One region of the Pseudomonas sp. SP16.1 genome, then DNA from elsewhere that is predicted to be linked to it. Evidence: predicted binding sites of a transcription regulator. Region 1 holds the regulator's gene; each other region holds the start of a gene.
What was found. Region 1 encodes LexA, which represses DNA repair genes until DNA is damaged. Its sites were predicted from a motif close to CTGTNTNNNNANACAG; they were not measured.
Positions count from the first base shown of each region.

Region 2: recN (DNA repair protein RecN) is a predicted target of LexA. The motif match lies at 2,132-2,147, and genes of this name have one in related genera.
Region 3: imuA (translesion DNA synthesis-associated protein ImuA) is a predicted target of LexA. The motif match lies at 3,963-3,978, and genes of this name have one in related genera.

Region 1 is NZ_JBQYFZ010000001.1:2,968,170-2,977,896, forward strand. It holds gene mfd (transcription-repair coupling factor) at 1-111, shown strand, start outside; gene ACUTAF_RS14180 (CsiV family protein) at 123-644, shown strand; gene ACUTAF_RS14185 (S-methyl-5'-thioinosine phosphorylase) at 773-1,510, opposite strand; gene nagZ (beta-N-acetylhexosaminidase) at 1,521-2,519, opposite strand; gene ACUTAF_RS14195 (L,D-transpeptidase family protein) at 2,541-3,065, opposite strand; gene ACUTAF_RS14200 (TetR/AcrR family transcriptional regulator) at 3,112-3,819, opposite strand; gene lexA (transcriptional repressor LexA) at 4,047-4,655, shown strand; gene sulA (SOS-induced cell division inhibitor SulA) at 4,666-5,139, shown strand; gene ACUTAF_RS14215 (hypothetical protein) at 5,201-5,437, opposite strand; gene ACUTAF_RS14220 (DUF6586 family protein) at 5,518-6,036, opposite strand; gene topA (type I DNA topoisomerase) at 6,116-8,722, opposite strand; gene ACUTAF_RS14230 (DUF1653 domain-containing protein) at 8,849-9,091, opposite strand; gene fadA (acetyl-CoA C-acyltransferase FadA) at 9,165-9,727, opposite strand, start outside.
Region 2 is NZ_JBQYFZ010000001.1:3,634,342-3,644,068, reverse strand. It holds gene fur (ferric iron uptake transcriptional regulator) at 1-300, shown strand, start outside; gene recN (DNA repair protein RecN) at 432-2,108, opposite strand; gene grpE (nucleotide exchange factor GrpE) at 2,268-2,837, shown strand; gene dnaK (molecular chaperone DnaK) at 2,937-4,853, shown strand; gene dnaJ (molecular chaperone DnaJ) at 4,987-6,114, shown strand; gene dapB (4-hydroxy-tetrahydrodipicolinate reductase) at 6,162-6,965, shown strand; gene carA (glutamine-hydrolyzing carbamoyl-phosphate synthase small subunit) at 7,181-8,329, shown strand; gene carB (carbamoyl-phosphate synthase large subunit) at 8,361-9,727, shown strand, end outside.
Region 3 is NZ_JBQYFZ010000001.1:1,382,476-1,392,202, forward strand. It holds gene ACUTAF_RS06735 (error-prone DNA polymerase) at 1-1,905, opposite strand, end outside; gene ACUTAF_RS06740 (Y-family DNA polymerase) at 1,902-3,317, opposite strand; gene imuA (translesion DNA synthesis-associated protein ImuA) at 3,325-3,942, opposite strand; gene pqqF (pyrroloquinoline quinone biosynthesis protein PqqF) at 4,127-6,517, shown strand; gene ACUTAF_RS06755 (porin) at 7,029-8,213, shown strand; partial or broken gene ACUTAF_RS06760 (IS481 family transposase) at 8,485-9,682, shown strand.

The DNA.
Region 1 (9,727 bases):
TACAAGTTCGAGGGCGCCACCGTCTTCAAGATCCAGGTACCGATGGAGCGCGCCGAAGAGCGCTTCAATACCCTGGAGTCACTGCTCGAACGCCTCGCTCCTACCCCCTGAAGGAATCCCCCATGCGCCCACTGCACCTGATTGCCCTGCTGCTCTGCCTGCTGGCACCGAGCGCCTTCGCTGAACGCCTCTACCAGGTCGAACTGCTGGTGTTCCGCCAGGCCGGCGAACCGGTCGTCGCCCCCCAGCTCGCGCCGGACGACTGGGCCGGCACTGCGCTGCCGATCGGCGATAGCGAGCGCCCCACCGCGCTCAACGCCGAAGCAGCCAAGCTGTCGCCTGGCAATGGCTATCAGCTGCTGCTGCACAAGGCCTGGAGCCAGAACATCGGCAGCAGCCCGAGCAGCGTCGCGGTGAGCAGCGGCGAGGCGCAGTTCGGCCATCACCCGATCGAGGGCACCCTGAGCTTCACCCAGGAGCGTTTCGCCGACCTGCAGCTGGAGCTGTGGATCAACCAGTTCAGTGCCGACGGCCTGCTCGAGACCAGCGAACACCTGAAGATCGTCCAGCGTCTCAAGGACGACAGCCTGACCTATCTGGACCACGGCAGCCTGGGGGCGCTGATACGCATCAGTCCGCTCTGAGCGGACGCCAGACACAAAAACCTCGAGAGCGTTTTTGCGCCTAAGCCCAAGGGGTGAAGCACATGGATGTGCTGAACAATGCAAAAAGGGCCGCTAAGCAGCCCCTTTCGTTTTCCGGGAAACGACGATCAGCCCGCCAGCACCCGCGCCAGCACCGACTTGACCGTTCCCATGCCCTGCTCCAGCACGCGCTCGATCTCCGCCATGGTGATCAGCGCGCTGGACTTGCCCGCCGCCGGGTTGACCACCAGCGCCAGACAGGCATACGGCAGCGCCAGCTCGCGCGCCAGCACCGCCTCCGGCATGCCGGTCATGCCCACCAGGTCGCAGCCATCGCGTTCCATCCGCGTGATCTCCGCAACGGTTTCCAGGCGCGGCCCCTGGGTGCAGCCATAGACACCCCGAGCACTGAACGAGGCATTCTCGGCACGCAGCGCCGCCACCAGGCGCTCACGCAACTGGGTGTCGTAGGGCTGGCTGAAATCGACATGAGTCACATGTTCCAGGTCGCCCTCATAGAAGGTGTGGGCGCGCCCTGAGGTGTAGTCGATGATCTGGTGCGGCACGCAGAAATGCCCGGTGCCCATGGCGGCGTGGATACCGCCGACCGCATTGACCGCGATTATCGCCTTCGCGCCCGCCTGCTTCAGCGCCCAGAGGTTGGCGCGGTAGTTCACCTGGTGCGGCGGAATCCGGTGCGGCTGGCCATGGCGAGCGAGAAAAAGCACCTCTCGCCCGGCATACTCGCCGCGCAGTACATCCGCCGAGGGCGCGCCATAAGGCGTATCCAGCGGCAGCGCTTCGCGGATGGTCAGGCCTTCCAGCTGGGTAAGGCCGGTGCCACCGATAATGGCGTAGACAGTCATAGGCAGGTCCTCAGTCAAGCAACTGGGCGGCTCTCAGCGCCGCCACTGCAGTAAGCCAGCGTGGAGCCTGGCGGTATTCGCTGGTGGCATGGGCGCGGCCGCGCATGCGCGCCAGCCGAGCCGAGGGCGTCACCCTCAGGCGTTGCAGGGCGCTCAGGGCCAACTCGGCGGCGCCGCGATCGTTGCACACCAGGCCCATGTCGCAGCCGGCAACGAGCGCCGCCTCGATACGCCTGCCGGCGTCGCCGGCCACGTGGGCGCCGGCCATGGACAGGTCGTCGCTGAAGATCACGCCGTCGAAACGCAGCTCGCCGCGCAGGATGTCCTGCAGCCAGCGACGGGAGAAGCCGGCCGGTTGCGCGTCGACTTGCGGGTAGATCACGTGCGCCGGCATCACCGCATCCAGCTCGCCAGCCAGGCGCTGGAAAGGCTGCAGGTCGCAGGCACGGATCGTCTCCAGGCTGCGTTCGTCGACGGGAATGGCCACATGGGAATCGGCCTCGGCCCAGCCGTGCCCAGGAAAGTGCTTGCCGGTGGCAGCCATGCCGGCCTGGTGCATGCCGCGAATGAAGGCGGCCGCCAGTTCGGTGGCACGTTGCGGGTCGCCCTCGAAGGCGCGACTGCCGACCACCGCGCTGCGCTGGTGGTCGAGATCCAGCACCGGCGCGAAACTCAGGTCCAGGCCCACGGCCAGCACCTCGGTGGCCATCAACCAGCCGCAGTGCTCGGCCAGCAACTCGGCATTGTCGTTGTCGGCGATGGCGCGCATCGCCGGCAGACGCACGAAGCCCTGGCGCAGACGCTGCACCCGCCCTCCCTCCTGGTCCACCGCCAGCAGCAGATCCGGGCGCAAAGCACGAATGCTCTGGCACAGCTCGCGCACCTGGCGCGGCGATTCGATATTGCGGGCAAAGATGATCAGGCCGCCCACCTCAGGCTGGCGCAGCAGCTGGCGATCCTCGGCAGTCAGCCAGGTGCCGGCGATGTCCAGCATCAGAGAACCTTGAATGCGTGTCGTCACAAAATATCCTTAGGGGAGTTCCGCCTTGGCCCACTGCGGACAGGGCGCCTCGTCGATCCTGACCGGACAGTGCGGTGCCACCCGATCGAACAGCACCAGCATGTCGGCGTTGCGCAAGCGCACGCAGCCATGCGAGAGCGGCGCGCCCATGGGTTCGCTGTCGGGCGTGCCATGCAGGTAAATATAGCGGCGAAAACTGTCCACCCGGCCGCCGCGATTGCGCCCCGGCTCCAGGCCGCTGAGCCAGAGAATGCGGGTGAGGATCCAGTCGCGCCCGGGAAACTGCCGGTGCAACGCCGGCGACCAGATCTCGCCGGTCCAGCGCCGGCCACGCAGTACCGCCGCCAGCGGCAGACCGGCACCGATCTTCGCCCGCACCTGATGCAGGCCACGCGGCGTGCAACCGGAACCATTGCGCTCCCCCGGCCCGTTCAACGCTGTGGAAACAGGAAGGCGCAGCACCAGACGCCCCGCACGAAAACCGTATAGGGCCTGATCGGCGATGGAGATATGCAGCAGGTCGAGGTCGAACATGGACGGCTAGCTTAGCCGAACGCCGAGGCGCCGCCCACCCGGCGGGTCAAACCTTTGCCGGAGCGCTTGGCGTCTTGCTGCGCGGCTTGAGTTGCGCGGCGGCCAGCGATGCATCGTTGACGCCGGTCTCGGCGCGCATGCCGGCGGCGAGGAATGGCACCATCATGCGCATCACCTGCTCGATCGAGGTGTTGACGCCAAAATCGGTCTCGGCCATCGCCCGCAGCGCCTTGATCCCGGACATGCTGAACGCCGCGGCACCGAGCATGAAATGCACGCGCCAGAACAACTCCAGAGGCGGGATGCGCGGCGCGGCATCGTGCACCAACAGCATGTAGCGACGGAACACCTTGCCGTAGACCTCTTCCAGGTACTTGCGCAGGTGCCCCTGGCTCTGACTGAAGGCCAGACCGAGCAGGCGCATGAAAATCGACAAGTCGTTACCACTGCGCGGCTTGACCGCCAGCGCCTGCTCCACCAGCAGTTCGAGCAGTTCTTCCAGAGTGGCGTGGGTCTCGGCCTTGGCCTGACGGCGATCGAGTTCCTTCTCGAGGCTGGCACAGAACGGACCGAGGAAACGGGAGAAGACCGCCTGGATAAGCGCCTTCTTCGAGCCGAAGTGGTAGTTCACGGCGGCCAGGTTGACACCGGCCTTGCTGGTGATCAGACGCAACGAGGTTTCGGCGAAGCCCTTTTCCGCGAACAACTGCTCCGCAGCATCGAGAATGCGTTCAACGGTTTCCGACTGAGCCATGAGCTATCACCTGACAAACACTTGTTTGAAACATACGTTTCAGCCCGCCGTATTGTCAAGCCGCACGGGCCGCCTTTTGGCCAGCCAGTCACAGCTTACAACAAGCAGAGACGCAGATTGTCCGTCGCAGGTAACAGAGCGGCCAGCACCTCGACCGAATTGAGCGTTGCCAAGCCGCCAGCACTGTATATAATCCCAGTCACTGGATAAAAAGACAGAGCGCCGACATGCTGAAACTGACGCCACGCCAAGCCGAGATTCTCGCCTTCATCAAGCGCTGCCTGGAAGACAACGGCTACCCCCCTACCCGAGCTGAAATCGCCCAGGAGCTCGGCTTCAAATCGCCCAACGCCGCCGAAGAGCACCTCAAGGCCCTGGCTCGCAAGGGTGCCATCGAGATGACCCCCGGCGCATCGCGCGGCATTCGCATTCCCGGCTTCGAACCGAATAACGAGGACGAGGGCTTGCCCATCATCGGCCGGGTCGCCGCCGGCGCCCCGATTCTCGCCCAGCAGCACGTCGAGGAATCCTGCCAGATCAACCCATCCTTCTTCCAACCCAAGGCCGACTACCTGCTGCGCGTACGCGGCATGAGCATGAAGGACATCGGTATCTTCGACGGCGATCTGCTGGCAGTGCACACCACCCGCGAGGCGCGCAATGGCCAGGTCGTCGTGGCGCGCCTCGACGACGAAGTCACGGTCAAACGCTTCAAGCGCGAGGGCAACAAGGTCTGGCTGATCGCCGAGAATCCCGACTTCGCCCCGATCGAAGTGGACCTGGAGCACCAGGACCTGGTCATCGAAGGTTTGAGCGTCGGCGTGATCCGCCGCTAGAGGAGGCTCCATGCAAGTGCAGCAGTCATTCGAGCGCCCGCAACTTCCCCTGTTCGACGTCTTTCTGGCCGGCGCGTCCGTCGATACGCTGCTGGACACCAAGCCCTCGCCTCCCCCCGAAGACGATCGAGCCTTCAGCGAGCTTGCCCTGAGGGGCGCCGCCGGCCACTGCCTGCATCTGCTCGCGCCCATCCTGCGCGAACTGAGCGAGAGCCTCGATGCCCGCTGGCTGACCCTGGTGGCACCGCCAACCTGCCTGACCCAGACCTGGCTGCGCGAAGCCGGCTTGAACCGCGAGCGCATCCTGCTGCTGCACTCGCGTCGCGGCCAGAGCGCACTGGAACTGGCAGAGGAAGTACTGAAGCTCGGTCGCAGCCATACGGTGATCAGCTGGCTGCACCCCGTCGAGCGCAACACGCGCTGGCGCCTCGCCCATGCCGCCCGCAGCGGCGCGGCACAAAGCCTGAATATCAGCCTGGGCTGAAGGCACCAACGCAAACGGGGCTCCGATGGAGCCCCGTTTGCGTTGATTCATAGCAGAAAACTCAGTGCAGCACGCGCGGCCCTTCGTCCTCGCTGCTGAAATCGCCTTCGGCCATACGCCCGGCCATCTGCACCCCGACATTGAGCATGGCCTTGGCCACCTCGATGTGCTGGCCCTGCAGGAATGCCTTGGCATCGGCGGAGAAGTCCAGGGTCACCAGTGCCTCCTCGTCCTCTGCGCGACGCAGGGCGATACGCCCATCGGGCAGTTCGACGATTTCCAGAAAGGATGTAGGCATGGGTCAGGTTCTCCACGAAAGCTCGGCATTGTACCAGCCGGCCGGCATCATCCCCAGCCCACTTGTCCAGTTAAACGCACTCAGCACTCGCTGAGCGACTCACGAAAACGCAGCACCAACTCCTTGAGCTGCTGACGCCAGCCGTCCAGCTCGTCCGCCGTCAGCTCGGGCAATGCCTCGTCCACACTGACTGCGGTGATCAGCGGCAGGCCGGGATCGACCTTGGCCTTGCGCTTCTCCTGCGGCGGCCGAAACAGCTCGGCATAGGCCGTCAGCAACTGCGCCAGCCAGGTTTCCGGCTGCTGCGCCAGTTCGACCAGCTCGGCCAGTTCGGGACTGGGAGCGCTATCGAGCACGACCTGATCGAGAAAGGCCTCGGCGCGAGACGGTGCGCTGTCGGCCATGCGGTAGTAACCGGCGATCTCGTGGCACAGGCCAAGCAGCCCGCCATAGAGATGAAAGAGTGCGGCTTCGCGCTCGGCCTGCACCAGCGCCTGGGCATTGAAGGCAGCGGAAGCCTCGGCCTTGCGCCAGGCCTCCAGGGCCAGGCCGGCGAAGAAGATCTTCTGGTTGGTGCGGGTATAGAGTTCTTTGGCCATCGGGGCGATCTCCACTGCTGGTCGAGCCATGATACGCGCGCCGGCCGCAGCCGGCGCGCATCTCGTCAGAGCGCTGCGCTCAGCGCTTGTCCTCGACCTTCCACTTGCCACCGTCGAAGAAGGCACGCCAGCCAGTGGGCTTGCCGTCGACCTCGGACTGCACGTATTGCTCCTTGGTCTTGCGGCTGTAGCGAATCACCGCCGGACGGCCGTCCGGGTCCTTGGCCGGAGCGGCCAGCAGGAAGTGGTACTTGGGATCGATCTCGCTCTTGTGCGGGATCAGCTCCAGCACCAGCGGCGCACGGGTCTCGCGATTCTTCGGGAAGCCGCTGGCGGCGAGGAACAGGCCGGAGGCGCCGTCGCGCAGCACGTAGGTGTCATCCACCTTCTCGCACTTGAGTTCGGGCATCTTCACCGGGTCCATCTTCGGCGGCGCCGCCTCGCCGTTCTTCAACAGCTTGCGGGTGTTCTTGCAGCTGGCATTGGTGCAACCGAAGAACTTGCCGAAACGGCCGGTCTTGAGCTGCATCTGGCTGCCACACTTGTCGCACTCCAGGCTCGGTCCTTCGTAGCCCTTGATGCGGTACTGGCCCTGCTCGATCTCGTAGCCGGCACAATCGGGGTTGTTGCCGCAGATGTGCAGCTTGTGCGTCTCGTCCAGCAGATAGGCGTCCATCGCCGTGCTGCAGATCGGGCAGCGATGCTTGCCCAGCAGCACCAGGGATTCGGACTCGCCCTCGTCGTCCGCGGCGATCTCGTCACCCGGCACCAGGTTGATGGTCGCCTTGCAACGCTCCTTCGGCGGCAGGGCGTAGCCGGAGCAACCGAGGAACACGCCCGTGGAGGCGGTGCGGATCATCATCGGCCGGCCACACTCGCGGCATGGAATGTCGGTCAGCGTCGGCTGGTTGGCGCGCATGCCTCCCTCACCCGCCTCGGCCGCCTCGAGCTTCTTCTTGAAGTCGCCGTAGAACTCGTCGAGCAGGTGCTTCCACTCGCGCTCGCCCTGGGCCACGTCGTCCAGATGCTCTTCCATGGCGGCGGTGAAACCGTAATCCATCAGGTTGGCGAAGCTCTCGTCGAGACGCTCGGTGACGATGTCGCCCATCTTCTCGGCATAGAAACGGCGATTATGCACCGTGACGTAGCCACGATCCTGAATGGTGGAGATGATCGCCGCGTAGGTGGACGGCCGGCCGATGCCGCGCTTTTCCAGCTCCTTGACCAGACTGGCCTCGGAGTAGCGCGCCGGCGGCTTGGTGAAGTGCTGACTGGGGTCGAGCTGGATCAGCTTGAGGCCCTCGCCTTCCTTCATTTCCGGCAGGACGTCGTCCTCGCCCGGCTTGCTCTGCTGCGGCAGCACGCGGGTGTAACCGTCGAACTTGAGGATGCGACCCTTGGCACGCAGCTCGAAGGCGCCGGCGGCCACGGTGACGCTGGTGGACAGGTACTCGGCCGGCGGCATCTGGCAGGCGACGAACTGACGCCAGATCAGGTCGTACAGGCGCTCGGCATCACGCTCCATGCCGGACAGCTGGGTCGGGCGCAGATTGACGTCGGACGGACGAATCGCTTCGTGCGCCTCTTGGGCGCCTTCCTTGCTCGAATACAGGTTGGGCTTGCCCGGCAGGTACTTGTCGCCGTACTCGCTGCCGATAAAACCGCGCACCATCTCCACGGCGTCGGCCGAAAGGTTGGTCGAGTCGGTACGCATATAGGTGATGTAGCCGGCCTCGTAGAGACGCTGGGCCATCATCATGGTCTTCTTCACGCCGAAGCCCAGACGGTTGCTCGCCGCCTGCTGCAGGGTGGAGGTGATGAAGGGGGCCGACGGCTTGCTGCTGGTCGGGCGGTCTTCGCGCTTGACCACGCTATAGCTGGAGGCCTTGAGCTTTTCCAGCGCGGCCATGGCCTGTGCTTCGTTGACCGGCTTGAAGGCGGTGCCGTTCTCGCGCACCACCTCGAAACGCACCTGGGCGTTCTTCGCGGTGCCGAGATCGGCATGCACTTCCCAGTATTCTTCCGGGACGAAGGCGCGGATTTCCTTCTCGCGCGCCACCACCAGCTTCACCGCCACCGACTGCACACGGCCAGCGGACAGGCCGCGAGCGATCTTGGCCCACAGCAGCGGCGAGACCATATAGCCCACCACGCGGTCCAGAAAGCGCCGCGCCTGCTGGGCGTTGACGCGGTTGATGTCCAGTTCGCCGGGCTTGGAGAAGGCTTCCTGGATCGCCTTCTTGGTGATCTCGTTGAACACCACACGCTTGTAGCGGGCGTCGTCGCCGCCAATGGATTCGCGCAGGTGCCAGGCGATGGCCTCCCCTTCGCGATCCAAGTCGGTTGCGAGATAGATGGTGTCGGCGTCCTTGGCCAGGCGGCGCAGCTCTTCGATTACCTTTTCCTTGCCGGGCAGTATCTCGTACTTGGCCTTCCAGTCGTGCTCGGGGTCGACCCCCATGCGGGCGAACAACTGGCGCTTGGCCTTTTCCTTGGGCGACAGCGCTGGCGCTTCGCCGGCCGACTTGCCTCGCTTGGCCGGCTCCTTGGTGGCGCTTGCCGAACCGCTGGTAGGCAGGTCACGGATATGGCCGATGCTCGACTTCACCACGTACTGGCTGCCCAGGTACTTGTTGATGGTCTTGGCCTTGGCCGGGGATTCCACGATGACCAGCGATTTGCCCATGGATCAGAAGATTCCTGAATTGCGAAAGAGAATGGCGCCAGGCGCCTGGCCCGACACCCCTTGAAGGGGCGCCCGGCGCGGCACCGCTATATATAGTGGCGAGCGAGTGAAGGTCAAGCCGCGTGCTCAGACCCCATCGCCGCCGATGGAGCTGACTTCGGCCTGAATCAAAGCAAAGCGTGGAACGCTTTCCCCGTCCACCTCGACCTGCTCGCAGAACATGCTCAGCGGCCGCACCCACAGGCCGAACTCGCCGTACAGGGCCTGGTAGACCACCACTTCTTCCTCGGTCTCGGAATGACGCGCCACACCGAACACACGGTACTGCGGCCCCTTGTAATGACGGTAGAGTCCTGGCTGCAATTGCATGGCATGTTCCTGAATTAAAAGCCTTAAAAAGCAAAACCGGGGCACAGGGCCCCGGTTTCGTGTCCGCTGACGCTTAGATGCGCTCGAACACGGTGGTGATGCCTTGGCCAAGGCCCACGCACATGGTGGAGACACCGAAGGTGCCGCCGTTCTGCTTCATGACGTTGAGCAGGGTACCGGAGATACGGGCACCGGAACAACCGAAGGGATGCCCCAGGGCGATGGCGCCGCCGTGCAGGTTGACCTTCTCTTCCATCTTGTCGAGCAGCTTGAGGTCCTTCAGCACCGGCAGGGCCTGGGCGGCGAAGGCTTCGTTGAGTTCGACGAAGTCGATGTCGGCCATGCTCAGACCGGCACGCTTGAGCGCCTTCTGGGTGGACGGCACCGGGCCGTAACCCATGATCGCCGGATCGACGCCGGCCACGGCCATGGCGCGAACCACGGCCATCGGCTGGATACCGAGATCCTGGGCGCGCTGGGCGCTCATGACGATCATGCAGGAAGCGCCGTCGGTGATCTGCGAGGAAGTGCCCGCGGTCACGGTGCCGCCTTTCGGGTTGAACGCCGGCTTCAGCGCGGCCAGGCTTTCCAGGGTGGTTTCCGGGCGAATGGTTTCGTCGAAGTCGTACATCTTCA
Region 2 (9,727 bases), 670 kb from region 1:
GAGGATGTCTACAAGGCGCTGATGGAGGCCGGTGAAGACGTCGGTCTGGCCACCGTGTATCGCGTGCTGACCCAGTTCGAGGCCGCCGGCCTGGTGGTGCGTCACAACTTCGACGGCGGTCATGCGGTGTTCGAACTGGCCGACAGCGGCCACCACGATCATATGGTCTGCGTGGATTCCGGCGAGGTGATCGAGTTCTTCGATCCGGAGATCGAGAAGCGCCAGAAGGAAATCGTCAGGGAGCACGGCTTCGAGCTGGTCGACCACAACCTGGTGCTCTACGTACGCAAGAAGAGCTGATGCTTGCGCGACGATGAAAAAGGCGACTCTCGGGTCGCCTTTTTCGTTTTTCGGGTTGCTTGGCCCGAAGGAAATCCGGGGGTGCCAGGCAGCGATTTCCCGGATTGCATCCGGGCTACGATTGCGTGGGACTAGGCGGCCTGCGCCTTGCTCACCATCTTGCGCGCATGGGCCAGGGATTCCTTGGTCAGGTCGACGCCGCCGAGCATGCGCGCGATCTCCTCGATGCGACCGTTGTTGTCCAGCTTGCTCACTGCCGTGGACGTAGCGTCCTCGTCGCGGCGCTTGTGCACGAACAGGTGTTGATGACCCTGGGCGGCCACCTGTGGCAAGTGGGTGACGCACAGCACCTGGCCGCGTTCGCCGAGTCGGCGCAGCAGCTGGCCGACCACCTCTGCGGTGGGGCCGCCGATGCCGACGTCGACCTCGTCGAACACCAGGGTCGGTACGCGCGAAGTCTGCGCGGTGATCACCTGGATCGCCAGGCTGATGCGCGACAGCTCGCCACCCGAGGCGACCTTGGCCAGGCTGCGTAGCGGCTGGCCCGGATTGGCGCTGACCAGGAACTCCACCGTTTCCAGGCCATTGGCATGTGGTTCTTCGCTGTCCATGGCCTGCAATTGAATGCTGAAACGCCCGCCTGGCATGCCCAGCGCCTGCATCTCCTGCGCCACGGCAGCGGCCAGGCGCTCGGCGGCTTGGGCGCGCAGGGCGCTGAGCTCTTCGGCCTTTTCCCGATAATGACGCTCGTAAGCGGCCAGCTCTTCGGCGAGGCGCTCACCAGCCTGGTCGTCGGCATTCAGCCCCTCCAGCTCCTCGAACAGCTGCTGCTGCAGGGCGGCCAGTTCGCTGGGCTGGATGCGGTGCTTGCGTGCCAGGGTATAGATGCTGTCCAGGCGCTCCTCGAGATATTGCTGGCGCTCGGGATCGGCGTCGAAGTGGTCGACGAAGCGGTTCAGCTCGCCGACGGCTTCTTCCACTTGGATCTGCGCGCTGGCCAGCAGGTTGCTGGCCTCGCCCAGCGCGCCACCCTGGCCGCCGAAGCCGCCGAGACGATTGAGGCTGGCGGTCAGCGCCGACAGCACGTTGCCGGCATCGCTCTCGCTGCACAGATCCAGCACCTGGCGGCAGGCGGCGAGCAGCGCCTCGGCGTTGCTCAGGGTCTTGTGTTCCTGCTCCAGCTGCTCCAGTTCGTTCTCGCCCAGGGCCAGGTTGTCCAGTTCCTCGAGCTGATAGCTGAGCAGTTGATGGCGGGCGCGCTGCTCGTCGCCCTGGCTGGAAATACGCTGAAGCTCGTTGCGCGTCTGCTTCCAGCGCTGCGCGGCCAGTTGCACCTGGCGCGCCAGCTCCTGGCTGCCGGCATACTCGTCGAGCAGGCGGCGATGGGTATCGGTCTTGAGCAGCGACTGGTGTTCGTGCTGGCTGTGAATATCGATCAGCAGTTCGCCGAGCGCCTTGAGGTCGCCCTGCGGGCAGGGGCTGCCGTTGATGTAGCCGCGCGAGCGGCCCTCGGCGGTGATCACCCGGCGCAGGATGCACGGGCCGTCGCTGTCCAGGTCGCGCTCGGCGAGCCAGGCGCGGGCCTCGGGAATGTCGGTCAGGTCGAAGCTGGCGAGGATGTCCGCCTTGTCCGCACCCGGACGCACCACGCCGCTGTCGGCACGATCGCCCAAGCACAGACCGAGGGCGTCGAGCATGATCGACTTGCCGGCGCCGGTCTCGCCGCTGATGGCGCTCATGCCGCCGTCCAGTTCGAGGTCGAGGTGGTCGACGATGGCGTAGTTGTGAATGGACAGGTGCACCAGCATGGCGAACACTCCCGAATTGATGTCTGTTTATTTATACAGTGTTTTTTCTTTTGCTGGCAATCCTCGCCGTCGCCCCCTTGAAAGCTGGGGAACAGGCTCCATATAGGCGGGCAGGTGCGCGAGTCGAGTTCGCGCCGGTTTATTCGAGAGGAGAGAGGCATGGCTGACGAACAGACCCTGGATACGCAGAACCCCGAGGCGCAGGCGGCTGAGGCCGCGGCGACGGGCGACGACCTGGCTGCTCGCGTGCAAGTGCTGGAAGAGCAACTGGCGGCTGCGCAGGATCAGTCGCTGCGCATGGCTGCCGACCTGCAGAACGTGCGCCGCCGCGCCGAACAGGACGTGGAGAAGGCGCACAAGTTCGCTCTGGAGAAGTTCGCCGGCGACCTGCTGCCGGTGGTCGACAGCCTGGAGCGCGGCCTGGAGCTGTCCAGCCCCGATGACGAGGCGATCAAGGCGGTGCGCGAAGGCATGCAGCTGACCCTCAAGCTGTTCCACGACACCCTGGCGCGCTACCAGTTGGAGGCCATCGATCCGCACGGTGCGCCATTCAATCCGGAGCATCACCAGGCCATGGCCATGGAAGAGAGCGTGCATGCCGAGCCGAACTCGGTGCTCAAGGTGTTCCAGAAGGGCTATCTGCTCAACGGTCGCCTGCTGCGGCCGGCCATGGTCGTGGTGAGCAAGGCGCCGGTAACGCCGCCGCCGTCGATCGACGAGCAGGCTTGAAATCCGCCGCGCCGTCCCCATTTCTGAGTCAAGCGTTTTAGTGCTACCGCCGCCCGAGAAGCGAGGCGACGGGAAATTCAAAGTTTCGGGAGAACATTCATGGGCAAAATCATCGGTATCGACCTGGGGACCACCAACTCCTGCGTCTCCATCCTGGAAAACGGCAACGTCAAGGTGATCGAGAACGCCGAAGGCGCTCGTACCACGCCGTCCATCATCGCCTACGCCAACGATGGCGAGATCCTCGTCGGCCAGTCGGCCAAGCGCCAGGCGGTTACCAACCCGCATAACACCCTGTACGCGGTGAAGCGTCTGATCGGCCGTCGTTTCGACGAAGACGTCGTGCAGAAAGACATCCAGATGGTGCCGTACAAGATCGTCAAGGCCGACAACAACGACGCCTGGGTCGAGGTCAACGGCCAGAAGATGGCGCCGCCGCAGATCAGCGCCGAAGTGCTGAAGAAGATGAAGAAGACCGCCGAGGACTACCTGGGCGAGCCGGTCACCGAAGCCGTCATCACCGTTCCCGCGTATTTCAACGACAGCCAGCGCCAGGCCACCAAGGACGCCGGCCGCATCGCCGGTCTCGACGTCAAGCGCATCATCAACGAGCCGACCGCGGCGGCGCTGGCCTATGGCATGGACAAGGCCAAGGGCGACCACACCGTGATCGTCTATGACCTGGGCGGCGGTACCTTCGACGTGTCGGTGATCGAGATCGCCGAAGTCGACGGCGAGCACCAGTTCGAGGTGCTGGCCACCAACGGCGACACCTTCCTCGGCGGCGAGGACTTCGACATTCGCCTGATCGACTACCTGGTCGATGAGTTCAAGAAAGAAACCGGCATGAACCTCAAGGGCGACCCGCTGGCCATGCAGCGCCTGAAGGAAGCCGCGGAGAAGGCCAAGATCGAGCTGTCCTCCAGCCAGTCGACCGACGTCAACCTGCCGTACATCACTGCCGATGCCACAGGCCCCAAGCACCTCAACGTGAAGATCTCCCGCGCCAAGCTGGAGTCGCTGGTCGAGGACCTGGTGCAGCGCACCATCGAGCCGTGCCGCATCGCCCTGAAGGACGCCGGCATCGACGTCGGCAAGATCCACGACGTGATCCTGGTCGGCGGTCAGACCCGCATGCCGCTGGTGCAGAAAACCGTTGCCGAGTTCTTCGGCAAGGAAGCGCGCAAGGACGTCAACCCGGACGAAGCCGTGGCCATGGGTGCGGCGATCCAGGGCGCGGTACTGGCCGGTGACGTCAAGGACGTGCTGCTGCTGGACGTCTCCCCGCTGACCCTGGGCATCGAGACCATGGGCGGCGTGATGACCGCGCTGATCGAGAAGAACACCACCATCCCGACCAAGAAGTCGCAGGTGTTCTCCACCGCCGACGACAACCAGAGCGCCGTGACCATCCACGTGCTGCAGGGCGAGCGCAAGCAGGCCGCGCAGAACAAGTCGCTGGGCAAGTTCGACCTGGCCGAGATCCCGCCTGCCCCGCGCGGCGTGCCGCAGATCGAGGTGACCTTCGACATCGACGCCAACGGCATCCTGCACGTGTCCGCCAAGGACAAGGCCACCGGCAAGCAGCAGTCCATCGTGATCAAGGCCAACTCCGGCCTGTCCGAGGAAGAGATCGAGCAGATGATCCGCGACGCCGAGGCCAACGCCGAGGAGGATCGCAAGTTCGAGGAGCTGGCCGCTGCGCGCAACCAGGGCGACCAGCTGGTGCACGCCACCCGCAAGATGCTCACCGAGGCTGGCGACAAGGCCACTGCCGACGAGAAGGCGGCCATCGAGAAGGCCATCGGCGATCTGGAAGTCGCGCTCAAGGGCGACGACAAGGCCGCCATCGAAGCCAAGATGAACGCCCTGTCCGAGGCCACCACGCCGCTGGCGCAGAAGATGTACGCCGAGCAGCCGCAGGCCGGCGCTGCCCAGCCGGGTGAAGGCGAAGCCAAGGGTGCTGCCGACGACGTGGTCGACGCCGAGTTCGAAGAGGTCAAGGAGAACAAGTAAGGGCTGCGGTTCGTACGCGAACCGCCCCTGCTTTCGCTCCACCGTCGCTCGCGACGGGCAGGATTCGCCGCGCGGGAGCCCTCTCCCGCGTCGGCGTATCTGGAGCTCACGAATCTGAGAGTGCAGCACGACTATGGCAAAACGAGACTATTACGAAGTCCTGGGTGTGGAGCGCGGCGCCAGCGAGGCCGAGCTGAAGAAGGCCTACCGTCGCCTGGCGATGAAGTACCACCCGGACCGCAACCCGGACGACAAGGGCGCCGAGGAAAAATTCAAGGAGGCCAACGAGGCCTACGAAGTGCTCTCCGACGCCGGCAAGCGCTCGGCCTATGACCAGTACGGTCATGCCGGGGTCGACCCGCAGATGGGCGGCGCTGGCGGTGCCGGTTTCGGTGGCGCCAACTTCTCCGACATCTTCGGCGACGTATTCAGCGACTTCTTTGGCGGCGCCCGCGGTGGATCGCGCGGCGGCGCCCAGCGCGGCTCGGATCTGCGCTACACCCTGGAGCTGGATCTGGAAGAGGCGGTGCGCGGCACCACCGTGACCATTCGCGTGCCGACGCTGGTCGGTTGCAAGACCTGCGATGGCACCGGCGCGAAGAAGGGCACCAGCCCGGTGACCTGTACCACCTGTGGCGGTATCGGCCAGGTGCGCATGCAGCAGGGCTTCTTCTCGGTGCAGCAGACCTGCCCGCGCTGCCACGGCAGCGGCAAGATGATCACCGACCCCTGCGGCAGCTGCCACGGCCAGGGCCGCGTGGAAGAGAGCAAGACCCTGTCGGTCAAGGTGCCGCCGGGCGTCGACACCGGCGATCGCATCCGTCTGTCCGGCGAGGGCGAGGCGGGCTCCCATGGCGGCCCGGCCGGCGACCTCTACGTGGTGGTCAACGTGCGCGAGCACGCGATCTTCCAGCGCGACGGCAAGCACCTGTATTGCGAGGTACCGATCAGCTTCGCCGACGCGGCGCTGGGTGGCGAGCTGGAAGTGCCTACCCTCGACGGCCGGGTCAAGCTGAAGATTCCCGAGGGCACCCAGACCGGCAAGCTGTTCCGTCTGCGTGGCAAGGGCGTGGCGCCGGTGCGCGGCGGTGCGGCGGGCGACCTGATGTGCCGCGTGGCGGTGGAAACCCCGGTCAACCTGAACAAGCGCCAGCGCGAGATGCTCGACGAGTTCCGCAAGTCGCTGCAGGGCGACGATTCCCACTCGCCCAAGGCCAGCGGCTGGTTCGAGGGCGTCAAGCGCTTCTTCGGCGACGTTTAACCCCAAAGCGCTCCGGTGATGCCGGGGCGACAGCTTGGAGCTGATGTATGCAACGTATCGCAGTGATGGGCGCCGCCGGGCGCATGGGCAAGACCCTGATCGAGGCCGTGCGCCAGGCCGAGGGTGCGCAGCTGAGCGCCGCCATCGATCGTGCCGACAGCAGCCTGATCGGCGCCGACGCCGGTGAGCTGGTCGGCCTGGGCAAGATCGGCGTGTCCCTGGTGGGTGATCTGGCGGCGGTGGTCGATGAGTTCGACGTGCTGATCGATTTCACCCATCCCTCGGTGACCCTGAAGAATCTGGGGGTCTGCCGTGCCGCCGGCAAGGCCATGGTCATCGGCACCACCGGCTTCACTCCGGAAGAAAAGCAGCAGCTGAGCGAGGCGGCCAGGCAGATCCCCATCGTCTTCGCCGCCAACTTCAGCGTCGGCGTCAACCTCTGCCTGAAGTTGCTCGATACCGCCGCCCGCGTGCTGGGCGACGAGGTGGATATCGAGATCATCGAGGCGCATCACCGGCACAAGGTCGACGCGCCGTCCGGCACTGCGCTGCGCATGGGCGAGGTAGTGGCCGACGCCCTCGGTCGCGACCTGCAGAAGGTAGCGGTCTACGGTCGCGAAGGCCAGACTGGTGCGCGTGCGCGCGAGACCATCGGTTTCGCCACCGTGCGCGCCGGCGATGTGGTCGGCGATCACACCGTGCTGTTCGCCGCCGATGGCGAGCGGGTGGAGATCACCCACAAGGCCTCCAGCCGCATGACCTTCGCCAAGGGCGCGGTGCGCTCGGCACTGTGGCTGCGCGGGCGCGATGCCGCGCTGTACGACATGCAGGACGTGCTCGGTTTGCGCTGAGGCGGTGGTAGCGAGGCCATATGTCGCATGGTCCTCGTGCGAGGCGGATTGCGGGTGGACCGAAAAGGGCTTTTCCTGTAAGCTTCCCGCTTTAGTGTGTCCACTAAAAGTTACGCAGAAATGGCTCTGATAAAAAAGCGGGATGACCTTCACACGTCATCCCGCTTTTTTACAATCTGCGTTTGCTTCAAGCCTTGATCGAGACGGAGGTCTTCTTGACTAAGCCAGCCCCTAAACCCGCCATTCTGGCCCTCGCTGACGGCAGCATCTTTCGCGGCGAATCCATCGGGGCCGATGGCCAGACCATCGGAGAGGTGGTGTTCAACACCGCCATGACCGGCTATCAGGAAATCCTTACCGATCCTTCCTATGCCCAGCAGATCGTCACCCTGACCTACCCGCATATCGGCAACACCGGCACCACGCCGGAGGACGCCGAGTCCAACCGCGTCTGGGCCGCCGGCCTGATCATCCGCGACCTGCCGCTGATCTCCAGCAACTGGCGCGACAAGCAGCCGCTGGACGAGTACCTGAAAGCCAATGGCACCGTCGCCATCGCCGGCATCGATACCCGTCGCCTGACCCGCATCCTGCGCGAGAAGGGCTCGCAGAACGGCTGCATCCTGGTTGGCGACGACGCCACCGAGGAAAAGGCGCTGGAGCTGGCGCGTAGCTTCCCGGGCCTGAAAGGCATGGATCTGGCCAAGGTGGTCAGCTGCGAGCAGCCTTACGAGTGGCGTTCCAGCGTATGGAACCTGGAAAACGACAGCCACCCGGAGATTCCGGCTGCCGAGCTGCCCTACCACGTGGTCGCCTACGACTACGGCGTCAAGCTGAACATCCTGCGCATGTTGGTGGCGCGTGGCTGCCGCCTGACCGTGGTGCCGGCGCAGACCCCGGCCAAGGACGTGCTGGCGCTCAATCCCGATGGCGTGTTCCTCTCCAACGGCCCCGGTGACCCCGAGCCCTGCGACTACGCCATCGCCGCGATCAAGGAAGTCCTCGAGACCGACATTCCGGTGTTCGGCATCTGCCTCGGCCACCAGTTGCTGGCCCTGGCCTCCGGCGCCAAGACCCTGAAGATGGGTCATGGCCACCACGGCGCCAACCACCCGGTGCAGGATCTCGACACTGGTGTAGTGATGATCACCAGCCAGAACCACGGTTTCGCCGTGGACGAGAACAGCCTGCCGAGCAACCTGCGGCCGATCCACAAGTCGCTGTTCGACGGCACCCTGCAGGGCATCGAGCGCACCGACAAGGACGCCTTCAGCTTCCAGGGCCACCCGGAAGCCAGCCCTGGCCCGCATGACGTGGCCCCGCTGTTCGACCGCTTTATCTCCGCCATGGCGGCCCGTCGCTGATCGCTGAGTCCAGGAATACGAGAGTTACCCCATGCCAAAACGTACAGACATCAAAAGCATCCTGATCCTCGGCGCCGGCCCCATCGTCATCGGCCAGGCCTGCGAGTTCGACTACTCCGGCGCCCAGGCGTGCAAGGCGCTGAAGGAAGAAGGCTTCCGCGTCATCCTGGTGAACTCCAACCCGGCCACCATCATGACCGACCCGGCCATGGCCGACGCCACCTACATCGAGCCGATCAAGTGGGCCACCGTGGCCAAGATCATCGAGAAGGAGCGTCCGGACGCGCTGCTGCCGACCATGGGCGGCCAGACCGCGCTGAACTGCGCCCTGGACCTGGAGCGCCACGGCGTGCTGGAGAAGTTCGGCGTCGAGATGATCGGTGCCAATGCCGACACCATCGACAAGGCCGAAGACCGCTCGCGCTTCGACAAGGCCATGAAAAGCATCGGGCTGGCCTGTCCGCGCTCGGGTATCGCCCACAGCATGGAAGAGGCCTATGGCGTGCTGGAGCAGGTAGGTTTCCCCTGCATCATCCGCCCCAGCTTCACCATGGGTGGCACCGGCGGCGGCATCGCCTACAACCGTGAAGAGTTCGAGGAAATCTGCGCCCGTGGTCTGGATCTGTCGCCGACCAACGAGCTGCTGATCGACGAATCGCTGATCGGCTGGAAGGAATACGAGATGGAGGTGGTCCGCGACAAGAAGGACAACTGCATCATCGTCTGCTCCATCGAGAACTTCGACCCGATGGGCGTGCATACCGGCGACTCGATTACCGTCGCGCCGGCGCAGACCCTGACCGACAAGGAATACCAGATCATGCGCAACGCCTCGCTGGCGGTGCTGCGCGAGATCGGCGTGGAAACCGGCGGCTCCAACGTGCAGTTCGGCATCTGCCCGAACACCGGGCGCATGGTGGTGATCGAGATGAACCCGCGCGTATCGCGCTCCTCGGCGCTGGCTTCCAAGGCAACCGGCTTTCCCATCGCCAAGATCGCCGCCAAGCTGGCTGTCGGTTACACCCTCGACGAGCTCTCCAACGACATCACCGGCGGTCGCACCCCGGCCTCGTTCGAGCCGGCCATCGACTATGTCGTCACCAAGATTCCGCGCTTCGCCTTCGAGAAATTCCCCAAGGCCGACGCCCGTCTGACCACCCAGATGAAGTCCGTGGGTGAAGTCATGGCCATCGGTCGCACCTTCCAGGAGTCCGTGCAGAAAGCCCTGCGTGGCCTGGAAGTCGGTGTTGCCGGCTTCGATCCGAAGCTTGACCTGAATGATCCGGAAGCCGAGAGCACCCTGCGCCGCGAACTGACCGTGCCCAGCGCCGACCGTATCTGGTACGTGGCCGACGCCTTCCGCGCCGGCAAGAGCGTCGCCGAAGTGTTCGAGCTGAC
Region 3 (9,727 bases), 1.6 Mb from region 1:
CACCGGGCGCAATTCGTCTGAAGGATATTCCACCGGCTCCTCTTTATTACGCCGGCGCAGGTAGGGATGCACCATATCGCCCTGGATCGGCCCGGGGCGGACGATGGCCACCTGGATCACCAGGTCGTAGAAGGTCTTTGGGCGCAGGCGCGGTAGCATGGCCATCTGCGCCCGCGACTCGATCTGGAATACGCCGACGGTATCGGCGCGGCTGATCATGGCGTAGGTCGGCGCATCCTCCTGCGGCAGGCTGGCCAGGGTCCAGCGCGTGCCGCGGTAGCGTTCGATCAGGGCGAAGCAGCGGCGCAGCGCGCTGAGCATGCCGAGGGCGAGGATATCGACCTTGAGCAGACCGACCAGGTCGAGGTCGTCTTTATCCCACTGGATCACGGTGCGCTCGGCCATGCTGGCGTTCTCCACCGGCACCAGGGTCTGCAGCGGCTGCTCGGAGATGACGAAGCCGCCCGGGTGCTGCGACAGGTGGCGGGGAAAGCCGATCAGCTCGCCGCTCAGGGTCAGGATGCGGTGCAGCGACGGGCTGTCCGGGTCGAAGCCGGCCTCGCGCAGGCGTTCGGCGTCCGGTATGCGGTTGCTCCAGCGTCCGCAGCAATCGGCCAGGGCGCCGACCTGATCGGGCGGCAGGCCGAGCGCCTTGGCCACGTCACGCAGCGCGCCGGCGCCGTGGTAGGTGCTGGCCACCGCGGTCAGCGCCGCGCGCTGGCGGCCATAGCGGCGAAACACGTACTGGATGACTTCCTCGCGGCGCTCGTGCTCGAAGTCGACGTCGATATCCGGCGGCTCGTTGCGCTCGCGCGAGAGAAAGCGTTCGAACAGCAGTCGGCTGCCCGAGTTGTCCGGGTTCAGTTCGGTGATGCCGAGGGCGAAGCACACGGTCGAGTTGGCCGCCGAGCCGCGACCCTGGCAGAGGATCTGCTGCTCGCGGGCCCAGCTGACGATGTCGTGCACGGTAAGAAAGTAGCTTTCGTATTCCAGTTCGACGATCAGCTGCAGTTCGTGCTCGACCTGCGCCCGCACCTTGGCGCTGGCGCCGTCGGGCCAGCGCCAGCGCAGGCCTTCTTCGACCCGATGACGCAGCCAGGAGGCGGCATTGTGGCCGGCCGGCACCAGTTCGTGCGGGTACTGATATTTCAGCTGGTCGAGCTCGAAGCGGCAGCGCTCGGCCACCCGTAGCGTCTCGTCGAGCAATTCCTGCGGATACAGCTCGGCCAGCTCCTCGCGGCGGCGCAGGTGGCGCTCGCCATTGGGAAACAGCCAGGCGCCGGCCTCGGCCACCGGCAGGTGCTGACGGATGGCGGTCATGCAGTCTTGCAGCGCGCGGCGGCCGCGGGCGTGCATGTGCACGTCGCCGCAGGCCAGCGCGGGTATGTCCAGGCGCGCGGCCAGTGCCTGCAGCTGACGCAGGCGGGCGGCATCGTCGGCGCCGCGGTGCAGTTCGATGCCCAGCCACAGGCGGTCGGCGAAGCGTTGGCGCAGCCAGCTAGCGTCGCCATCGTTCGCCTGCGGCTCGGCTAGCCAGATCGCCAGCAGGCCGTCCAGCGGCGTGTCGAAGTCCTCGCGCAGCAGACGGTAGCGGCCTTTCTCGGCGCGGCGCCGGGCGGCGGTGATCAGCCGGCACAGCGCCTGGTAACCGGCCAGGTCTTCGGCCAGCAGCACCAGCCTGGGGCCGCCTTCGATGGGCATCTCGCTACCGACGATCAGCGCCAGGCCGGTCTCCCTGGCCGCCTGCCAGGCGCGCACGATGCCGGCGAGCGTGCATTCGTCGGTGATCGCCAGGGCCCGGTAGCCGAGGCGCGCGGCGCGCTCGAACAGCTCGCGGGCGCTGGAGGCGCCGCGTTGAAAGCTGAAATTGGACAGGCAGTGCAGCTCGGCGTAGTCGGGCGTCATGCGAACCAGCCATGCAGCTGCAGCGGCCCGGCGTTGCCGAGCGGACGGAAGGCCCAGGCGCGCTGGCCGCAGCGGGTTTGCACCAGGTAGTAGTCGCGGCGCAGGTCGCCGCCGTCCCACCAGCCCGATTCGATGCGCTCGGGGCCGGCGAGGATCAGCAGGCCGACGTTATCGAGCGGCTGCGGCTCGCCCAGCAGCCAGGCGGGGCGCGGCCCGACGCTGGGCAGCGGCGGCGTGCTCCTGGCGCTTTCGGCTTGCCAGCTCATCTCCGGGCGATAATCGGCGCGGGCGCCGAGGCCCTGTACCGCCGCGTCGCCGAGGCGGGCGCGCAGGCGTTCGCGCAACTGCTCCCAGGGCAGCGACTGCTGCGGCCGCTCGTCGAACAGTTGCCGATGCTGCGGGGCGAAGGCCGGCAGCTCGCAGGCCTCCAGGCGCAGCGCCAGCACCGGTGCCGGCAATTGCAGCTGCTCCAGGCGGCCGCGGGTCAGCTCCAGCAGCATGGCCGGATCGCGCTCGGCGCTGAGCAGGCCCACCACCAGCTGGCTGGCCGGGCGATTGCGGTGTTCCAAGTGCAGGGTGAAGCGCTGCACGCCGCTGTCGCGCCCGGCCAGGTAGGCGGCCAGATCGGCGGTCAGGCGGCGCAGCGGAAACAGCAGCGCCTGGTGCGACTCGACCTCGAAGTTGAGCTCGATGCGTGCATCGAAGCGATCCGGCGGGCGGTAGAACTCCAGGGCCAGCGCCCGTTCGCCGAGCAGGCTGTCGAGGTGGCGCAGCAGCTCGGCCGGAAAGCGCCGCGCCAGGCCGTCGCGTGGCAGAGCGAGCAACTGCTGCAGGCTGCGCAGGCCCATGCGGGCGAGGGCGGAGGCGGTCTCGCGGGGCAGGCCGATGCGCTCGATCGGCAGGCGCTCGAGCGCCGCGCGCAGCTCGGCCGCGTCGCCGATCGCCAGGCCGTCGTGGACGTTGGCCAGCATGCGCGCGGCGACCGGGTTGGGCGCGAGGGTGATGCGCTGCTGGAAACCCAGCTCGTCCAGCTCCCGGCGCAGGCGCGCCTCGAAACGCGGCCAGGGGCCGAACAGGCCGAGGCTGGAACCCACCTCCAGCAGCAGGCAGCGCGGGTAGTGCAGGCTGACCTGGGCGCTGAAACCATAGGCCCAGGCGGCGAGGAACTGCTGCCAGCGTTCGATGGCGGCGAGGTCGTAGTCGGCGCTGGCGAAGCCGCGGGTCAGTGCCTGCGCCGCGCTGAGCAACTGCCCGGGCTTGAGGCCCAGCGCCCGCGCCGCCGGGTTGACCGCCTGCAGCACGCGCCGCTGCGGCGGGCCGCCGAGCAGCACCAGCGGCTCGGTCGGTTCGGCACGCTGGCGCATGACGCCATCGAGCGCCAGCTGCGGCAGCAGGATGCAGGCCCAGAGCATGTTCATCTCAGGACCAGGCCGCGGCCGGCAGCGGCTGCGCCGGAGCCAGGCCGCCGCGGCACTTGAGCACGCGCAGCTGTGCCGGCCGGGCCTCGATGGCCAGGCGCAGGGCCGCCGGCGACGGGTTGACCGCCTCGCCCAGCGGGCGGTAGGCGAAGGCCAGGGTCTGGCCGCTCTCGGCCGCCACTTGCAGGCGGCGCAGGGCGCGATCGTCGGCCCGCTGCGGCCAGCACAGCACCGCGCCGCAACTGCCCGAGCGCAGGCATTGTTCGGCCGCCCACAGCGCATCGCGGCTCTGGGCGTGGACGATGTTCAGCTGGCGCAGATCGATTTGCGCCGCCAGCCAGGCCTGGGGGTAGGGCAGATGAGGCGGAGCGACCAGTACCACACGCTCGCCGGCCTGGCTCAGACGTGCCAGGGTCGGCCAGAGCAGGCGCAGCTCGCCGATGCCGGGGGCGGCGACCAGCAGCTCGCTGAGTGCCGAATCGGGCCAGCCGCCGCCGGGCAGCAGGGCGTCCAGCGCGGCGTGCCCGGTCGCTTGGCGGCTGGGCGCGCGGGCAATGTCCTGGCCGCGCCAGAGGCGGCGGCTGTCGAAGAGGGGGGCGAGGGCGACCACGGCAGACATGGCGGTGAAAACTCCAAATACTGTCTATGCGTACAGTATTTGGTCTGCCTGGTTGGCGGTCAAGCCGCCGGTCGTCGCGTCGCGCACAAGCCGATGGCCGCCACTGCTGATCTCGTTCCAAAGCAGCATTGTCAGAGGTAGTCGATTAGGCTGAAGTTGCTGGCCTGTCGTCCGAGAATGAACGATGTCTTACCTATCTACCGTCCCTTCGCAGCGGCTGCGCTTGGCCAATGGTGTCGAGCTGTGCGTGGCGCAGCAGTCCTGGGCCGAGCGGGTGGGTATCTGTCTGCGGGTGGCGGCGGGCAGTCACGACGAGCCGGCCGCGTATCCGGGGCTGGCGCACTTTCTCGAGCATCTGCTGTTTCTCGGCAGCCGCGACTATGACGTCGAGCAGGGGCTGATGGCCTATGCCCAGGGCTGTGGCGGCCAGGTCAACGCCTCGACCCAGGCGCACCATACCGATTTCGTCTGCGAGCTGCCGGCCGAGCGCCTGCAGCCGGCTTTGGCGCGTCTGCTCGACATGCTGCGCCGGCCGCTGCTGGACGGCGCCGCGCAGCTGCGCGAGCGCGAGGTGCTGGATGCCGAATACCAGGCGCGCAGCCAGGATGCCGACAGCCGCATCGACCACGCCCTCGGCCAGGCGCTGGCCGCGGGGCATCGCTGCGGCGACTTCCTGGCCGGCGATCGCGCCAGCCTGGCGCTGGAGCAGGCCGCGTTCCAGCAGGCGCTGCAGGGCTATCACCGGCGCCATTACCAGGCCGGATGCATGCGTTTGGTGCTGGTCGGGCCGCAGTCGCTGGCTGAGCTGCTGGACATCGGCCGGTCCCTGCTGGAGGAGTTGCCGGCGGGCGAGGTGGTGGTGCGCCAAGCACCGCCGCCCATGCTGCCGCTACGGGCGCCCCGCCTGGCGCTGCAGCACGTCGATGCAGGCCTGTACCTGGGCTATGCCGTGCAGCTGGACGAACCCGGCCTGGCGGCGGCGCTGGAGCTGCTGCTGGAGGTGCTGCAGGACCCGGCCCCCGGCGGGCTGCTCGCCGGTCTGCGCGCGGCGCGGCTGTGCAGTCAGCTGCAGGCGCGGCTGCTGTACCGGCATGCCGGCCAGTGTCTGCTGCGCCTGGATTTTCCCGGTGCAGGGGCGGAGCAGGGCGGCCAACTGATCGCCGAGCTGCAGGGCTGGCTGCGCCGGGTGCAGGTAGAACCGGGCTGGCCGGCACGCCTGGCCGACTGGCGCCAGGCCAGGGCGCTGCGCCAGTTCGGCATGGCGCTGCTGGCATTGGCGCGCAGCCTGCAGGACGCCGAAACGGAAGTGGACGACGCCCGCCTGCTAAAGACCCTCGGCGCCTTGCTCGCGCAGCTGGCCGGTGGCGCCGGGCTGATCGAGCTCGCCTGCGATAACCAGGCGCGGCCGCCGTGGCCGGCCACCGGCCTGGCGCTGCCGCTGGCCGCATTGCCGGCACGCGAACTGCCCGCAGCGTTGCTGACCGCGAGGCTGGCGCCGGTCGAGTCGTTGCAGGCGCTGCCCGAGGTGGCGCCGCCCATCCTGCCGCTCGCGCGCTTGCGCCACTATCCCGGTGCGGCCGATGACGGGCCGGCGGCGCTGCACTGGTTCGGCGAGATTGCCGGGCAGCATTCGCTACCCCAGTTGCAGGCGATGCTGCAGGCGCGTATCGCCGATGTGCAACGCGCATGCGAACGCCTGGGCATCACCCTGCATCTCGCCGTGCAGCCGGGTGGCTGGAGCCTGGAGTTGCAGGGCGCCGCGGCCCTGCTGCCGGCCTGCAGCGCGCGACTGTTGCCGCTGCTGCTGGCGCCACCGAGCGATGCGGCCGTGCCGGCCAGCGCAGGCCTGCTGCTGCGCCAGTTGCTGCAGCGCTTGCCGGAGCTGGGCGGCGCCGAGAGCGGTTGCGGTTTGCAGGGGCTCAGCGTCGGTCTGGGGCAGGACGAGTGGGCGCGGCTCGACGCCCTGTTTGTAGCGGTCGAACCCTTGCCCGCGGGGCAGCCGCCAGCAGCGCCGAACCGCGAGCTGCTCTGGCGCAAAGTGCGGCAGCCGGGCCGCGATGCGGCGCTGGTGCTGCTGTGCCCGCTGGCGGACGTCGATGCGCGCAGCGAGGCGGCCTGGCGCATGCTCGGACACCTACTGCAGGGGCCGTTCTATCGTCGCCTGCGTGGTGAGCTGCAGCTGGGCTATGCGTTGTTCGCCGGCTACCGCCAGGTGCAGGGCGAGCGCGGCCTGCTGTTCGCCCTGCAGTCTCCGGTGTGCGATGCGACCGGCATCTTCGAGCATATCCGCAGCTTTCTCGACCAGCAGCGCCAGCGTCTTGACGAGCTGCCGGAGGTGGAGTTCGATCGCTGCCGCGAGGAACTGGCGCAGGCGCTGCGGCCGCCCAGGGGCAATGTGGCGCGCGCCGAACAGCTGTGGCAACTACAGTTGGCTGGACTGCATGAAGAGCACCCGCAACGGGTGCGCCGGGCGCTGGCCGAGCTGACGCCGGGCGAATTGCAGGTCGCGTATGCGCAGCTGATGCAATCCAGCCGGTGGCGCGTGCTGGCCAGCGGGCCGCGTTCCAACGCCTGAGGATATTCTGCAAAGACCATTACCGTCACTCCCGCGAAGGCGGGAGCCCAGGTACTACGGAGGTTGTGGATTATTCCCCTTCGGGCCAGCGCAAGGGCTGTTCAGCCTTGTAGGGTGGGCCGGGCGGCGATCCGCTTTAGCCCATGCCAACCACCGTTGGTGGGCTAAAGCCCACCCTACGGTCTTTGCACCCACTCCCAACATTTAACGCAGACATAGCCTTTTTCTTTCCTCTTCTTTTCGACGGTCTTCGCTGCGCACGGCGCGGGACTGGGCATACCGCTGGTAATCGGTGCGCCATGCGCTTCTACGCCCAAGGATTACCCGGTACTACGACCTTTCGCCTGCTACCGGTAGCAGCCCGGTCGCGGGTCGCCCGGGGCAAGCCGGGCAGGGCGCGCCAAAGCAGCAGGCAAACGCTGCCAAGGCAGCGTATGGCCGGCCCCGGTGCCTTTCGATAATCGCCTCCGACACGACTGCCCTGGCGGTCGCCACTCAAGCGGAGAGCGTTATGCACAACAAGAAGATCGCCAACCCCCGGTTTCTGCCCCTTGCCCTGACTGCGGCCGTCGCCCTGGCCGGCGCCCAGCAGGCCGCCGCCGAGATCGTCCTGTACGACAAGGACGACACCACCTTCTCCACCGACGGCTATATCAATGCCTTCTACGTCAACAGCGACGTCGATCGCGAAGGCGAGCAGTTCGACCGCCGCCAGTCGCGGGTGAAGATGGGCTTTCTGCCCAACTGGATCGGCTTCAACTTCGGCAAGCAGATCGACGATCTCAAGCTCGGCGGGCGCTCCTCGTTCTGGGTGACCATCAACGACAGCGAACAGAACGGCACCGACACCGCCATCGACGTGCGCCAGTTCTACGGCACCGTGGCCAACCCGGAGTGGGGCGAAGTGCTGGTGGGCAAGGACTTCGGCCTGTTCTCGCGCTCCAACATCTTCCTCGACGAGCTGCTGGCCGGCTACGGCAACGTCTCCGACACCCTCGGTCTGGTCGACGGCACCGGCGTGTCCTTCGGCAATATCGGCACCGGCTATCCCTATCCGTTCCCGACCTCGCAGATCACCTACCGCAACAACCACCTGGCCGAGGGCCTGCGCGTGGCGGTCGGCATCATGGACCCGGTGGACACCAACGACGACAGCGCCGTGGGCAAGGCCTACCAGGAAGAGCCGCGTTTCGAGTCGGAAGTCAGCTACCAGTTCGACCTCGGTGGCTCGACCATCTACACCTGGGTCAACGGCGCCTACCAGACCTCGGAGAACACCGACGACAGCGTCGATACCGTGACCTCCAAGGGCCTCGGCTATGGGGTGCAGGCCAAGTTCGGCGGCCTGTCGCTGACCGGCTCGGGCTTCCAGGCCAAGGGCATCAACCCCTTCTTCACCAACAACCTGGGCGAGCCGACCCTGCGCGACATCGACAGCGACGGCTACCTGCTGCAGGGCTCCTACACCTGGGGCAAGAACCGCGTGGCGCTGTCCTACGGCAAGACCGAGGACGACGGCAACGGCCTGGGCGTGGCGGCCGACTACGAGACCCGCGGCCTCGCCTACTTCCGCACCATCAACGACAACCTCAAGCTGGTTGCCGAGTACAACCAGTACGAGATCGATGCCGCCGAGGGCAGCGGTTTGAACGAGGACACCGACACCTTCGCGGTGGGTGCCGTGCTCAGCTGGTAAACGCCGTTGCACAGGGCCGGGCAGGGGGCGACCCCTGCCCGGTCTTTTTTCGTCTGTGATCAGCCCGTGGGGTGTCGCGGGGCCGCCCAGGCCGTGCGCGCCGACGCATGACGCCCGGTGCGCGCGATCTGGGCGGTTGCAAAGGCCCGAGCCAGTTCCCGGTTACCGATGGTGCGCACGGTGTTCAGCCGGGGGACATAGGTAACGGGTGTCGGGAGACATAGGTAACGCATTTAGGCTTACGGCGTTCATCGAATCGGGAGATCGAGTGATGCCGTGGCCGGAGCGCAGCACTATGTCGATAAAACGTGAGTTTGTTCTGCTGGCGGGGCAGCCCGAAAGTAATGTGCGGGAGCTTTGTCGGCGCTATGGCATCAGTCCCAGGACGGGGTACAAATGGCTGGCTCGGTACCGTGAGCACGGCGATGCCGGTTTGCAGGATCGCTCCCGACGTCCCTTGAGCAGCCCAGGGCGCAGCGATCCGACGTTGGAGCAAACGGTGGTGCAATTGCATCACCGCTACCCCTACTGGGGGGCTCGCAAGCTGCGAAGCTTGTTGCTGGCTGCGGATATTGCTCCGCCCCATCACAGCACGATCGATGCGATCCTCAAGCGCCACGATTGTCGCGTCCTCTACCACAACGAACAGACGCAACCGCCGGCTAGCCACCGTTTCGAGCATCCAAACCCGAACGACCTCTGGCAGATCGACTTCAAGGGTCACCTTCCCCTCAACGATCGCCGTTCGTCTCGCTGTCATCCCCTGACACTGTTGGACGACCACTCGCGCTTTTCTCTCTGCCTGCAAGCCTGCGAGGGAGAGCGGCTGGAGCTGGTCAAACCGCATCTGATCGATGTCTTTCGCCAATACGGCTTGCCGCTGCGCATAACCGCCGACAACGGACCGCCCTGGGGCTCCAATATCGCCAGTGGACTATCCACGCTGGAGGTTTGGCTGATGCGCTTGGGGATCGAGGTCAGCCATAGCCGGCCTCATCACCCGCAGACTCAGGGCAAGCTGGAGCGCTTCCACCAGACACTGAAACGTGAAGTGCTGCATCGCTCGTTCAGCGACTTGCAGCACTGTCAGCGGGCGATGAACCGGTGGCGAGACGAATACAACCACTACCGTCCGCACGAAGCGCTGGACCAACGGCCGCCCATAGAACGCTATCGGCCCAGCCCACGTAGCTACCCGGAACAACTGCCAACAATCGAGTACGAACCGGGAGATCACGTGGTGAAAGTACGTCGGACCGGGCAGGTGTATTTCAAAGGACTCAACGTCTTCGTCAGCGGCGGTTTGTACGGGGAGAGGGTCGCCATCCGCCCCACCGCCGAAGATGGCGTCTACGATGTGGTTTTCATCCGCAAAGCGCTACGTCAGATAGACCTGAGGCAACGGGCAACATGATCATCAACCTGTTACCCATGTCTCCCGACAGGTGTTTACCATGTCCCCCGGCTGAACACACGGCGCACCCTACAGAGGCCTGCCGCCCTCGCGCACGGCG